4 regions of the Pallidibacillus thermolactis genome follow, and region 2 is predicted to be linked to each of the others. Evidence: predicted binding sites of a transcription regulator. Region 2 holds the regulator's gene; each other region holds the start of a gene.
The links. Region 2 encodes Rex, which represses fermentation and respiration genes when NADH is low (regulators of the CRP and FNR family bind a similar motif). Its sites were predicted from a motif close to TTGTGAAATATTTCACAA; they were not measured.
Positions count from the first base shown of each region.

Region 1: a site for Rex is predicted at 1,331-1,348, ahead of OEV82_RS12395 (nitrate reductase subunit alpha). Genes of this name have one in related genera too.
Region 3: a site for Rex is predicted at 1,758-1,775, ahead of qoxA (cytochrome aa3 quinol oxidase subunit II). Genes of this name have one in related genera too.
Region 4: a site for Rex is predicted at 1,341-1,358, ahead of OEV82_RS12855 (DUF1641 domain-containing protein). Genes of this name have one in related genera too.

Region 1 covers NZ_JAOUSE010000044.1:7,364-10,584, forward strand. The annotation lists gene OEV82_RS12390 (nitrate/nitrite transporter) at 1-1,134, opposite strand, end outside; gene OEV82_RS12395 (nitrate reductase subunit alpha) at 1,416-3,221, shown strand, end outside.
Region 2 covers NZ_JAOUSE010000062.1:8,544-11,764, forward strand. The annotation lists gene OEV82_RS14285 (CPBP family intramembrane glutamic endopeptidase) at 1-320, shown strand, start outside; gene OEV82_RS14290 (YdiK family protein) at 338-544, shown strand; gene tatC (twin-arginine translocase subunit TatC) at 626-1,381, opposite strand; gene OEV82_RS14300 (redox-sensing transcriptional repressor Rex) at 1,452-2,138, opposite strand; gene OEV82_RS14305 (ABC-F family ATP-binding cassette domain-containing protein) at 2,490-3,221, shown strand, end outside.
Region 3 covers NZ_JAOUSE010000085.1:1,799-5,019, reverse strand. The annotation lists gene OEV82_RS15700 (cbb3-type cytochrome c oxidase subunit I) at 1-713, opposite strand, end outside; gene qoxA (cytochrome aa3 quinol oxidase subunit II) at 703-1,656, opposite strand; gene OEV82_RS15690 (YpzG family protein) at 2,092-2,244, shown strand; gene OEV82_RS15685 (DedA family protein) at 2,531-3,145, shown strand; gene OEV82_RS15680 (undecaprenyl-diphosphate phosphatase) at 3,178-3,221, shown strand, end outside.
Region 4 covers NZ_JAOUSE010000048.1:10,724-13,944, forward strand. The annotation lists gene OEV82_RS12850 (NAD(P)/FAD-dependent oxidoreductase) at 1-724, opposite strand, end outside; gene OEV82_RS12855 (DUF1641 domain-containing protein) at 791-1,225, opposite strand; gene OEV82_RS12860 (long-chain fatty acid--CoA ligase) at 1,694-3,221, opposite strand, start outside.

The DNA.
Region 1 (3,221 bases), on a different contig from region 2:
AAAGTACATCCAAACAACGATAATTAAGCATGCAAGTGCGATTTCTGAAAGTGCCATAAACGCTATTGAATATTGTCCTGTTATGTTATGAACAAATGTCAGTACAAGTGGTGGGAAAAATCCCCCTAATCCCCCCATCGCAGATACGATTCCATTTACAACACCAGCTTGTCTTGAGAAATAGAGCGGAACAAGTTTAAATACAGTTCCATTACCAATACCAACAAATACTCCCACACAGAGTGCACCGATTGTAAACCATGTGATATTTGGTGAAAATGCTAAGATAATAGCTGATAATGTAACGGATCCAAATGTAAATATTAGAATAATAAAGGAATTAAATTTATCTCCTAACCAACCGCCAACAGGACGAAGGGCTGTCGCAATGACAATAAAGACGGCTGTTCGTATTCCCGCATCAACTGAGTCTAGATTAAAATGATTAACTAGAAAATTTGGTAAAAACATTGTAAAGGCAACAAAGGCACCAAAGGTGATAAAATAAAATAAACTTAATGCCCATAATGTAGAATTACGATATACCCCCTTGATTTGGTCACCCATAGAAACTTTGACTTTCTTCTCTTTTCTGTCTCCTAAAATCAGGTTTAAACCGATAAAAATAAGAATTAATAGTAAATAAAGACGTACTGCGCCCCTCCAACCAATTGCTTCTGCAATGATTGGTGCTCCGAAAGTAGTAATGGCTGTTCCTATATTCCCAACACCATAAATTCCGTTTATAAAACCATGTTTTTCCTTCGGATAGTATTTTGGGAGTGACGTCACACCAATGGAGAATACAGCACCACTAACACCAAGGATTAATCCACCAATGAGTAAGTCAATAAAGGAATTTGCAACACTAATGTAAAACACTGGAAAAAGAATAATGATAAAACTTGCAATAAATAAAGTTCTAGAACCAAAACGATCGGCGTAAAAACCGATTGGGATACGTAAAAGAGATCCTAAAATAACGGGGATAGCTGTAATTAGCGATACTTGACTTTCCGTTAAAGTAATATCTGCCCGAATGTGAACCATAAGGGATGAAATGAGAACCCAAATCATAAAGCCAGTAATTAAGCTAGATGTTTGTAATCCCAATTGAACAGATGGTTTTTGCATATAATATCCTCCTTTATAAATGTCATACATTTTTCAAATTTTTAATCTTCAAAGCCTATGAACTTGTTGTTACTGATAGATTATCTGATAAAAATTCTTTACTATGCGAAAAACATCACATAAATTTAGAACAATTCATGAACTTTTTAACAAAGTTTTGAACTTAAATCATTTTATGTAGTTTCAAACTTTCAAGGTGTGATGTAATTCACAACGGTAAAAATTTTGTGGTGCTTAAATGGGATTAGAAAGTGATAGTAAGTTGAATGGGAGGTTAAAAGATGAAAAAGAAATCATCTCCACTTTTGCAACGTTTTAAGTATTTAAAGCCTATAGAGAAATATTCAAACAATCATAGTCAATTACAACAAGGAAAACGTGAATGGGAAAATGTTTACCGAAGAAGATGGCAACATGATAAAGTTGTCCGTTCTACCCATGGAGTGAACTGTACTGGTTCATGTAGTTGGGATATTTACGTAAAAGAGGGAATTGTAACTTGGGAAGGACAGCAACTAAACTATCCAACAACCGGTCCAGATATGCCTGAATTTGAACCGAGAGGATGTGCAAGAGGGGCGAGCTTCTCTTGGTATATTTATAGTCCTTTGCGTGTGAAATATCCATATGTTCGGAAAAAACTCCTTGATATGTGGAAGGAAGCATTGGCAACGCATGATACTCCTCTAGATGCTTGGAAATCGATTGTGGAGGATCCAGAAAAAGCCAAACGTTATAAACAAGCACGAGGAAAAGGTGGACTCGTTCGTGCAAGCTGGGAAGAAGTCACACAATTAATTGCAGCAGCAATGCTTTATACAACGTTAAAATATGGACCAGACCGAAATGTTGGTTTTTCACCTATACCTGCAATGTCAATGATTAGTTATGCCTCTGGAAGTCGTTTTATGCACTTAATGGGTGGTCCGATGCTTAGTTTCTATGATTGGTATGCTGATTTACCACCTGCATCACCACAAATCTGGGGTGATCAAACTGATGTTCCAGAAAGCTCTGACTGGTTTAATTCTAGCTATATTATGACTTGGGGATCTAATGTGCCACTAACTCGGACACCGGACGCTCACTTTTTAGTTGAAGCTCGTTATAGAGGAACGAAAGTTATTTCTATAAGTCCTGACTACGCAGAATCGACAAGATTTGCAGATGATTGGCTATCAGTTCGGCAAGGTACCGATGGTGCATTAGCAATGGCAATGGGTCATGTAATATTAAATGAATATTATCATCAAAGTAAAACGAAATACTTCGAAGAATATGCAAAGAAATATACCGATTTTCCATTTTCTGTTCTTATAAAAGAAGAAAACGGTACGTTAACCGCTGATCGTTTCCTTAATGCACAGGACCTTGGTATTGAATCTGAACATGCAGAATGGAAACCGGCGATGTTTAACAAACATATCAATGGATTTTCGATTCCTCAAGGAACCATGGGTTCACGCTGGGATAATAATGGAAAATGGAATTTACATTTAGTTGATGAAAATACCGAAGAAAAGATAGAACCTGTATTAAGTTTTCTAGGTATGGAAGATGAAATAATGACGGTGAATATGCCATATTTTGATGAAAATGGAAGCCGGATCCTAAAAAGAAATATCCCGGTAAAAAAGATTGAAATCAATGGAAAAATAAGATATGTGACAACAGTCTATGATTTAATGTTAGCAAACTATGGTATTAATCGTGGACTTGGTGGAGAAGCAGCCCATTCCTATGATGATAAAACTCCTTTCACTCCGGCATGGCAAGAAGATATTACGGGAGTTGATCGTAATCTTGTTATTAAAATTGCCCGTGAATTTGCCCAAAATGCCATCGATACAAAAGGGCGTTCGATGATTATTATCGGTGCTGGTGTAAACCATTGGTATAACTCTGATACGATTTATCGAGCAATTATAAATCTTGTACTGTTCGTCGGTGCCCAAGGAGTGAATGGAGGAGGCTGGGCTCATTATGTCGGACAAGAAAAACTTCGTCCTGTTGAAGGATGGAGTACAATTGCAATGGCAAAAGATTGGGGTGGTCCTCCAAAGTTACAAAATGGCACATCTTTTTTC
Region 2 (3,221 bases):
ATACGGAGACTATTCTATCACTAATAGAAAAAGCACCGATATTATTTTTTGTCACTGCATTTATAGGACCGATATTGGAAGAAATCGTTTTTCGAAAGATTGTTTTTGCCATATTAATTCATAAGTACAACGTTTACATTTCAGCTTTTATCAGTTCGCTTATATTTTCATTGGCTCATTTAGAATTTGAACACATATTACTTTACTTAGCAGTTGGATTGGTATTTTCTTATCTTTACTATAAAACCAAGCGTATCGTCGTTCCAATTTTTTCACATATATTAATGAATACAAGTGTAATTGTTTTATCATTGATTTAAAAAAGCGGAGGATTGTTATGAATTTATTAACCCAGGCCATTATTTATTTAATATTTGGTATTCTTTTTACCTTTTTCGCTATTCGGCATGTTTCCCTATATGGATGGGGATTTTTTGCGTATTTATTAGTCTTTTTCGCAACGTTGGACATCGGTTCGAGTATAAAAATATTCTATTCATATTGGAACTCACAACGGAACAAACGTAACATAAGAAAAAAATAAAAATATTTAATAGAAAAGGTTGTCCTCTTATTCAGTTTACTTCTAGAAATTAACCTTAATGAAGTAAACAAAACGGGCAACCTAAATTTTATGAATATGTCTTGCAGATCTTATTTGTTCCACTTTTTCAATTTTGCGATAAGCCATTTTGGAAATCAAAATACTAATTTCATATAAAACAAACAAAGGAATAGTAACCATTATATGAGACATGATATCTGGCGGCGTAATAAGTGCAGCTAAAATTAGTAATATAAAGTAGGCGTATTTACGAACTTTTGATAAGAAAGAAGGTGTAATAATGCCAAGTCGAGTTAAAAACAAAATGATAACAGGCAATTGAAATAAAAGACCAAAAGGAATGGTAATTTGAAACAAAAACTCAAAATACTCATTAATTCCGATAACTGCATTTAATTCCATTTGAGCATTAAGATGAAACATAAAGTCTACTAAAAATGGAAACAATATAAAGTAAGAAAACGAAATACCGCCTAAAAACAATAGAATAGAAATTGGTATGTACGTTAATGTAATTTTTCGTTCTTTCTTATACAATCCCGGTGAAATAAACGCCCAAAGTTGATACAAGATAAATGGAGCTGTAAATACACAGGCAATAAGAAAAGTAATCTGAAAATAGACTTTTAATGGATCAGTCAATCTGAACGTATTAAGTTCTAATCGAGTCGCTGTATTTGTTTGTTGTAAATAGATAATCAGTGGTTCAGTCAAGAAAAAACCACCGACGAAGGCGAGTATGAAAAAGCAAATAGTCGCGATTAGACGCCTTCTAAGCTCAGCAATATGATCTTGTATGGTCATTTTATTACCCATAGTGTCCATCCTAACCGATGTTCTTTATTTATAATACGAACTTCCAGCCAATTATAATTATATATGTATTTTAAATTCGCGTTTTTTCATTTTCCTCAACTTCTTCTGTGTCTTCAGATTCGTTAGAATAATTTTTTATAAAATACACGAACGATTGTAATTCGACCGCTAAATCAATATGATGAACATTTATTGAAGATGGGACATTTAATCTTGCTGGCGTAAAGTTTAAAATCCCTTTAACTCTAGTTTTAACTAATCGGTCGGTTACTGATTGTGCAGCTTGTGCAGGTACAGTTAAAATAACTACTTGTATTTCTTCTTTATTAAGTATTTCTTCCAGTTGATCAAGGCTATAAACAGTAACATCACTAATCTGTGTGCCAATTTTACTTTCATTTGTATCAAACGCGTAGCAAATTTTCGTATTATTATTTTTCGTAAAATTGTATCGTAATAACGCTGTTCCTAAATTACCTACACCAATTAATGCTACTTTTGTTAGTGCATCTTGATCAAGGGTTTTTCGAAAGAAATTTAATAAATACTGGACATTATAGCCATAACCTTTTTTTCCTAACGCACCAAAATAAGAAAAATCTCTCCTTATCGTTGCTGAATCCACCTTTACTGCTTCACTTAATTCAGCCGATGAAACACGGAGTTTTCCAGATTGATATAGATTTTGCAAAAAACGGTAATATAATGGTAATCTTTTTGCTGTTGCCTTTGGAATTCTTAATTGTTCTGTTGCCATAAGTCAGTCCTCCAATGTTGATATATTTCAATTTATACTAGTTGTTTATTTGTTTTAAATAATATTTAACACACAAATATTTTGATAACGTTTTCTTTATATCTCGATAACTATTATATTCGATAAAAAATACAGATTTCCTTCTTTTTTACATACTTTAATTTATAATACACAATTTTCATTTAAAAGTCTTATTAATTGTTGTTCTATAATAGTTTGTTTATTCTTTCACTGTCCTTATTTCCTTACTTCATATAAAATAATTATATAGCAAAAAGGTTTAACATTCAGTCGAAATATGGAAAATTATACTAACGACCTTTCCTAATAAAACTATTTGAGGTGTACGTTATGATTTTGCTTCAAGTCAATCAGCTGACAAAATATTATGGTGCTGATCTTATTTTACATAATATAAAATTAGAAATACAAACAAGAGATCGAATTGCTCTTGTTGGGCGGAATGGATCTGGTAAATCAACATTATTAAAAATTATTGCAGGCGAATTAAATTATGATTCAGGTGAGATTATTAAACCCAAAGATGTTACCATTGGCTTTTTAGACCAATATACGGGTTTAGATACTGACAATTCCATCTGGGAAGAGATGATGAATGTTTTTCAGGATCTAAAGGATATGGAAAAACAACTTAGATATCTAGAACAACAAATGTCAAAGGAAGACGTTTATCAAAACGAGATGAAATATAATAAAATCTTATCGGAATATGATTATTTACAAAATGAATTTAAAGAAAAAGGCGGTTATCAATATGAAGCTGACATCCGATCAGTTTTACATGGTTTGAATTTTGCCGACTATAGTTATGACACAAAAATCTCTACATTGAGCGGTGGACAAAAAACAAGATTGGCACTCGGGAAACTGTTATTGTCAAAACCTGACATTTTGATCCTTGACGAACCGACAAACCATCTTGATATTGAGACATTAACCTGGTTAGAACAATATTTACAAACCTTTAACGGTGCAATTCTTATTGTTTCTCATGACCGGTATTTTCTTGATAAAGTCGTAAATCAAGTCTATGAATGTGCCAATAACACTCTGACCCGTTAT
Region 3 (3,221 bases), on a different contig from region 2:
GCAATGATCATGATTAAACATGTAATTAGCGTAGTCCAAGTAAACATTGGCATTTTAAATAATCCCATACCTGGAGCACGCATTTTCAAGATTGTTACCATAAAGTTAATCGCTACAATCATCGAACCGAATCCAGAAATCTGAATCGCTATATAGTAATAGTTGTTACCGATCCCAGGTGTGAACTCTTTACCTGCTAATGGGAAGTAAGAAGTCCATCCTGCATCTGGTGAACCACCGACTAAGAATGCGATGTTATAAAGTATTGCTGCAGATGCAGTAATCCAAAAACCAAGTAAGTTTAGTTTAGGGAATGCAACGTCTCTTGCTCCAATTTGTAGCGGAACAATAAGGTTCATAATACCAAATATAACAGGCATCGCCATGAAGAAAATCATGATTGTACCGTGTGCAGAGAACACTTCGTTAAAGTGTTGTGCGCTTAAAAATGTATTTTCCGGTACAGATGTTTGATATTTCATCATTAAGGCATCGATACCACCACGCACAAGCATAACGATACCGAGAGTGATATACATAATACCGACTTTTTTTGCGTCTGTGGAAGTTAACCATTCATTCCACAACCAACCCCACTTTTTAAAGTAGGTAAGTCCAGCGACAAGACCAATAGTTGATACAATCAATCCGATAAATGTCCAGAACATTATCGGTTCTTCAATAATTAATATTTGATCCCATTTAATGTCCACTATGGTCACCTCCGTCATGTTGTTGACCTGCGTTTTCAGGATCATGGAAAATTTTTCCTGGGTATCCATGTCCGCGATATGCTTCAGGATTTAAGATTTTTTCGTTTGCGTTACCACCATGATCAGCATGGTTGATCCACTGTAAGTGTGTACCGACGTATGTTTCTCTTCCAAGATGTGATGGTTGAAGTTTTTCGTAATATTCTTCTTCCGTTAATTCATCTGCGTATTCATGTACTTCAGCTACCCATTTTTCGAAATCTTCTTGGGAAACTGCTTCTACACTAAATTCCATTTCTCTATATCCTTCACCATTAAAGCTTGTATTTCGACCGAAGAATTCTCCTTCTCTTTCAGCAACAATAGGTAATTCTGTTTCCATATTTGCCATTGTATATTTTTGTCCAGCTAATTGTGGAATCCAGAATGATTGCATTGTTCCTGCTGACGTAAGTTTGAATATTACCGGACGATTTGTTGGAATTGTTACATAGTTAATTGTTTCGATGTTTTCCTCTGGATAACTGAAAATCCATTTCCAGTCTGCAGAAGTTACATGGATAACTAAAGGTTCTTCATCTGCATATTCTGCAGGTACTTCTTCTAATGCATAAAGTGATTTAACTGTAGGAACTAGTAAAATTACAACAATAATAATTGGAATTAATGTCCAAATGATCTCGATTACTTTGTTACCTTCTTCTTGCGGAGGCATATAGTCTTTGTTATCTGGTCGAGCTCGATATTTCCATACAAAAGTAATAAATAGTGCAAGTACAACTACAAAGATAATCCCGATCCAGACAAGTGACCAGTTGATGAGGTCAGTTAGAATTTGTGCCTGTGGTCCAGCTGAATCAAAGATAATCAATTCACAGCCGCTTAAAACAAAGAGTGCCATAAGCAAGCTGACGGAAAGAATTAGGCCTTTAAGCTTTCTCATTTAACTCTCCCTTTCTATTAATTTTAAAATTTGAACTTTGCAGATGGGGTTATTGCATAAGGTCACAATTTTGACAAAACATTTTCACAAAATTGTCAAAGTTGTTACTTATTTCACAAAAGTAAACGAGACTTTTATGAAAAGGTTTTCTTAGGATGAATGAAAAAAATTCAAACATAAATAATATAGTTTTCACTACACTCATATTGTAAACCATAATTGATAAGTTTGGAATTTTAATTTGTGACAAATTCGTTAAGGATTAAAATGGCACTTGTATTTGTGAAATAACATACGTAATGGCTAATCCACTAGAAAAAATATTTTGATATAACTTAAAATCATTTTACGGTGTCTACTTATATTTCATAAAAAAAATACATACACTAAACATGATATTCTTTTGAATATCAAATCCTACCACGAGGTGATTTCATGCGATTCCAAAATCGTGTTGATCGTACCCATGAATTGTTCCGTTATAATTGGACAAGACCGAAACGTATGAATTCGCAAGTAAATGGCCAAACAGAAATGAGTCAATCAACATTTATTCGATTAAGAGATGCGAAGGCCAATCATCGGTAGGTAGGAAAGAAGAATATCACATTGTAAAGGGCAGGAGTCTATTCCTGCCTTTCGTCATGTTTTAGTTGTAATATTAGACATATATTCTTTATAATGTTAAACTTTCCAATCATTTTATTAGATGGTAATATAAAACAAGCAAGTCCTGATGGAATGGACTTAATTCGAATTAAAGATGTTAAAGGATAAAATTTATTCATATAAAACTTTTAAAAAAATACATTGATATTGGACAAAAAAATTACATCACGTTAGATTAAGACTAATAGGAGGACGAAGCATTACAATGGAAAATTGGATTATGGATATTATGAATCAGTTTGGATATTTAGGTGTTTTTCTACTGATCTGTATAGAAAATTTATTTCCACCTATTCCCTCTGAAATTATATTAACCTTTGGAGGATTTTCCACCCATTCTACAAATTTAACTGTTTTAGGTGTTATTTTTTATGCAACTTTAGGGTCGGTAATTGGTGCAGTTATTTTGTACTGGTTAGGGCGAATTTTACACATTGAACGGTTAGAAAAAATTGTTGACCGCTGGGGGCATCTTTTGCGGTTACAGAAAGAAGACTTATATCGTGCAGATCGATGGTTTCAAAAGTATGGATATTGGACTGTGTTTTTCTGTCGAATGATTCCGTTATTGCGTAGTTTGATTTCCATTCCAGCTGGCATCTCGAAAATGAACTTCTGGATATTCATCTTTTTTACAACAGTAGGTACAATTATATGGAACTCCATATTGGTCGGTCTTGGTGCAAAATTAGGTGAGAATTGGGAGACAATTGTATATTATATGGATATTTATTCGAATATTGTATATGCAATTTTAGCTATGATCATTATTGGCGTGATTATTTACTTCTTTCGTAGAGGAAAAAATAAACAAGTATAAACAAAATGATGTCGAAATGAAGGAGTTTTTAAATGGAAGTTTTAATTTTTTTAAAGGCACTTATACTTGGAATGGT
Region 4 (3,221 bases), on a different contig from region 2:
CTAGAGAAACAACATTACCTTCTACACTAGTTACAGCTACACCGATTAAGAATTCAACACCGCGTTCTTCAAGGCTCTTTTGTGCAATTTCAATTAATTCATCAGGTAATACTGGTAAAATTTTCGGACCAGCTTCAACTAATTTTAATTTAATTTCTTCACGACGGATTCCATATTTTTTCAAGAGTTCTGGTAGTTCATCAGCTAATTCACCGACTAACTCAACACCAGTTAGTCCACCGCCACCGATTAGAATTGTTGCATCAGCTGGATCTTTTGTTTCCGCATATGCCTTAATACGGGAGGTAATATGCTCACGAATTTTATTTGCATCTTCAACAGATTTAAGAACTAAGCTATTTTCTTCAAGTCCAGGAATACCAAAATAACCTGTAACACTTCCTAATCCAACAACTAATACATCATATGATAATGTGTCACCATTAGAAAGTCTTACTTTTTTATCTTCTGCAGAAAAAGATTCAACCTCAGCAACAACAACATCGATATCTTTACCTTTAAAAAGTTTATTTAATGGTAAAGAGATCCGTTTTTCAGATACATTTCCTGCAGCTAAACGATGTAATTCTGTAATAATTTGATGTGTTGGATATTTATTAACTACCGTAATTTTTGCTTCATCTTCTGTTAAATATTTACGAGCCGTTAAAGCGGTTAATACACCACCGTAACCTGCGCCTAATATAACGATATTTTTTGACATTGTATAATCCCCCGCTTTTCAATGTGTATTATTATTTGCTCATATTATTTCTTTAACGTTCTCATATTATTTCTTTGCATTCTCTGCAGAAACTTGTAGATAAGCGTTTAAGAAACGGAATAATTTCTGTGCTTGAGGATCTTTTAACATTTTTAACAAGCCAAAAATGCCAATAACTTCTTGGCTTTCTTCTGCACGATCTTTAGCTTCAATAACATTTGCTGCAACTTGTTTTACTGTATTTGTTACAGGACCAACGAATTCCTTCATTGCACCAACGGTATCTTGTTGTAATCTTTCATCCGTTACAAGGGACTTTACAGTTTCAGTTGACTTCGCCAATGTTGTTACAAGATCAGTCAATTGTGGAAGTAATTCAACTAAAGTGGTTATAGATTTTTGTACTTCTGGTTTTAATAATTGTTCTAATAATTCACGCTCATCTTTTACAGATTGAACATCTGTTGTTTGTACGTTCTCCTCTTCCAATACTTTTGACATTTCACTTTCTCCCTTCATCTAATAATTGTCATAAAACATAAAAAGGTATATAAACTATCTCGGTATGAAAGTAAAAAAATGAAAAATCTGGAAACCCTTACATTTTTTTAAGTTATTGTTTTAAATTTCACAAACTTCCCTAAATTAAATTTATATACCTTGACACGAAAAAATAAATGAAATGACTTTACACTCATAAACAATGATAAACTATTTTTCTCCAAAAATCAAAAGTATTATTCAAAAATTAGACATAAATTATAAACATTTTTTTAACATTATAAAAACGGTTTTAAATTAAGGAATTCCCTGTTATATTTTTAACAATAATATTTATAAAAATAATATTCGAATGATTTTTTTACCTATAAACAATATTATAATATACCTTTTATTTAAAAAGGAAGCAACCCTTTTTGTCAATTTCAACCATAGGATGCCTCCTTTTTACACTTTTTATTTGACCCATTATTTTCCTGAAAGCATACCCTTGACCTGATCACGTAATGCACGTTTTAAAAATTTTCCAACTGAAGTTTTTGGAATTTCGTCCATAAAGATGATTTCGTCTGGTAACCACCATTTTGCGAACTGCGGTCTTAAAAATTCAAGTAAATCCTCTTTTGTAACTTTATCTTTATATGCATCTTTTAAAACAACACAGGCAACCGGCCGTTCTTGCCACTTTTCATGTGGTACAGCAATAACAGCTGCCTCAAACACCGCTTCATGGGCCATTAAAGCATTTTCTATATCAACAGATGAAATCCATTCTCCACCACTTTTAATTAAATCTTTGGTTCTGTCGACAATTTTAACAAAACCATGCTCATCAACAGTTACAACATCTCCAGTATGCAGCCATCCGTCTTTAAATGCTTCCTTCGTCCGTTCATCTTTATAATATTCAGAAGCAATCCATGGTCCACGGAGACAAAGTTCACCTATTTCTCTTCCATCCCGGACGACTTCGCCATTTTGTCCGATCACTTTCATCTGTATACCCGGTACTAATATACCTTGTTTTGCCTTTAAATCATACCTTTCTTCCTCTGGTAAATCCTCATGTTCCGATTTTAGTTTGGCTGCTAACACTAATGGAGTCGTTTCAGTCATCCCATAAGCATGCATAAATGGAATGTTAAATTTCTTTTCAAACGTTTTAATTAAACCTTTCGGTGCAGCTGAGCCACCACACAGCACTGCACGAACATGGGATAAATCATAATTTCCTTCTTCTAACTCTTTGGCCACACCTAACCAAATAGTAGGAACACCAGCGGAAATCGTCACCTTTTCTGATTCTAATAATTCCACTAAAATTTTCGGTGTAAAAAACGGACCTGGTAGAACGATATTTGAACCGAACCAAACACTGGCAAAAGGAAGCCCCCAAGCATTCACATGAAACATGGGTACAATAGGCATGACCGTATCTTGTTCACTTATGGCGCCCGTATCAGCTAATCCAAGAATCAAACTATGAAGAACAATAGCACGATGGGAGTAAAGTACCCCTTTAGGATTTCCAGTTGTTGCCGACGTGTAGCACATTCCTGCTGGAGCATTTTCGTCTAAATCGGTTACAAAGGTAAAATTACCATCGCCATCTTTAATTAATTCTTCATAAGAGTATACCGGTGACAAACTTGTTTCTGGAAGTTCTTTTTGATCCGTCATAACAATAAATGCCTTAACAGACGTTAATTTGTCCTTTACCTTTTCAATTAAAGGAACAAAATCATCGTCGATCATTAGAATTTTATCTTCCGCATGATTAATGATATAAACGATTTGTTCTGGAGATAATCTAATATTTATTGTATGTAAGACTGCCCCAATACCTGGGATGGCAAAGTAAGCTTCCAAATGACGATGGTGGTTCCATCCTAATGTTCCAATCCTCTCTCCTTTATTAACCCCAAGTTTATTTAAAACGCTGGCCAATTTTCTAGTTCTTTCACCAAATTGTCTATACGTAAAGCGTTGAATACCG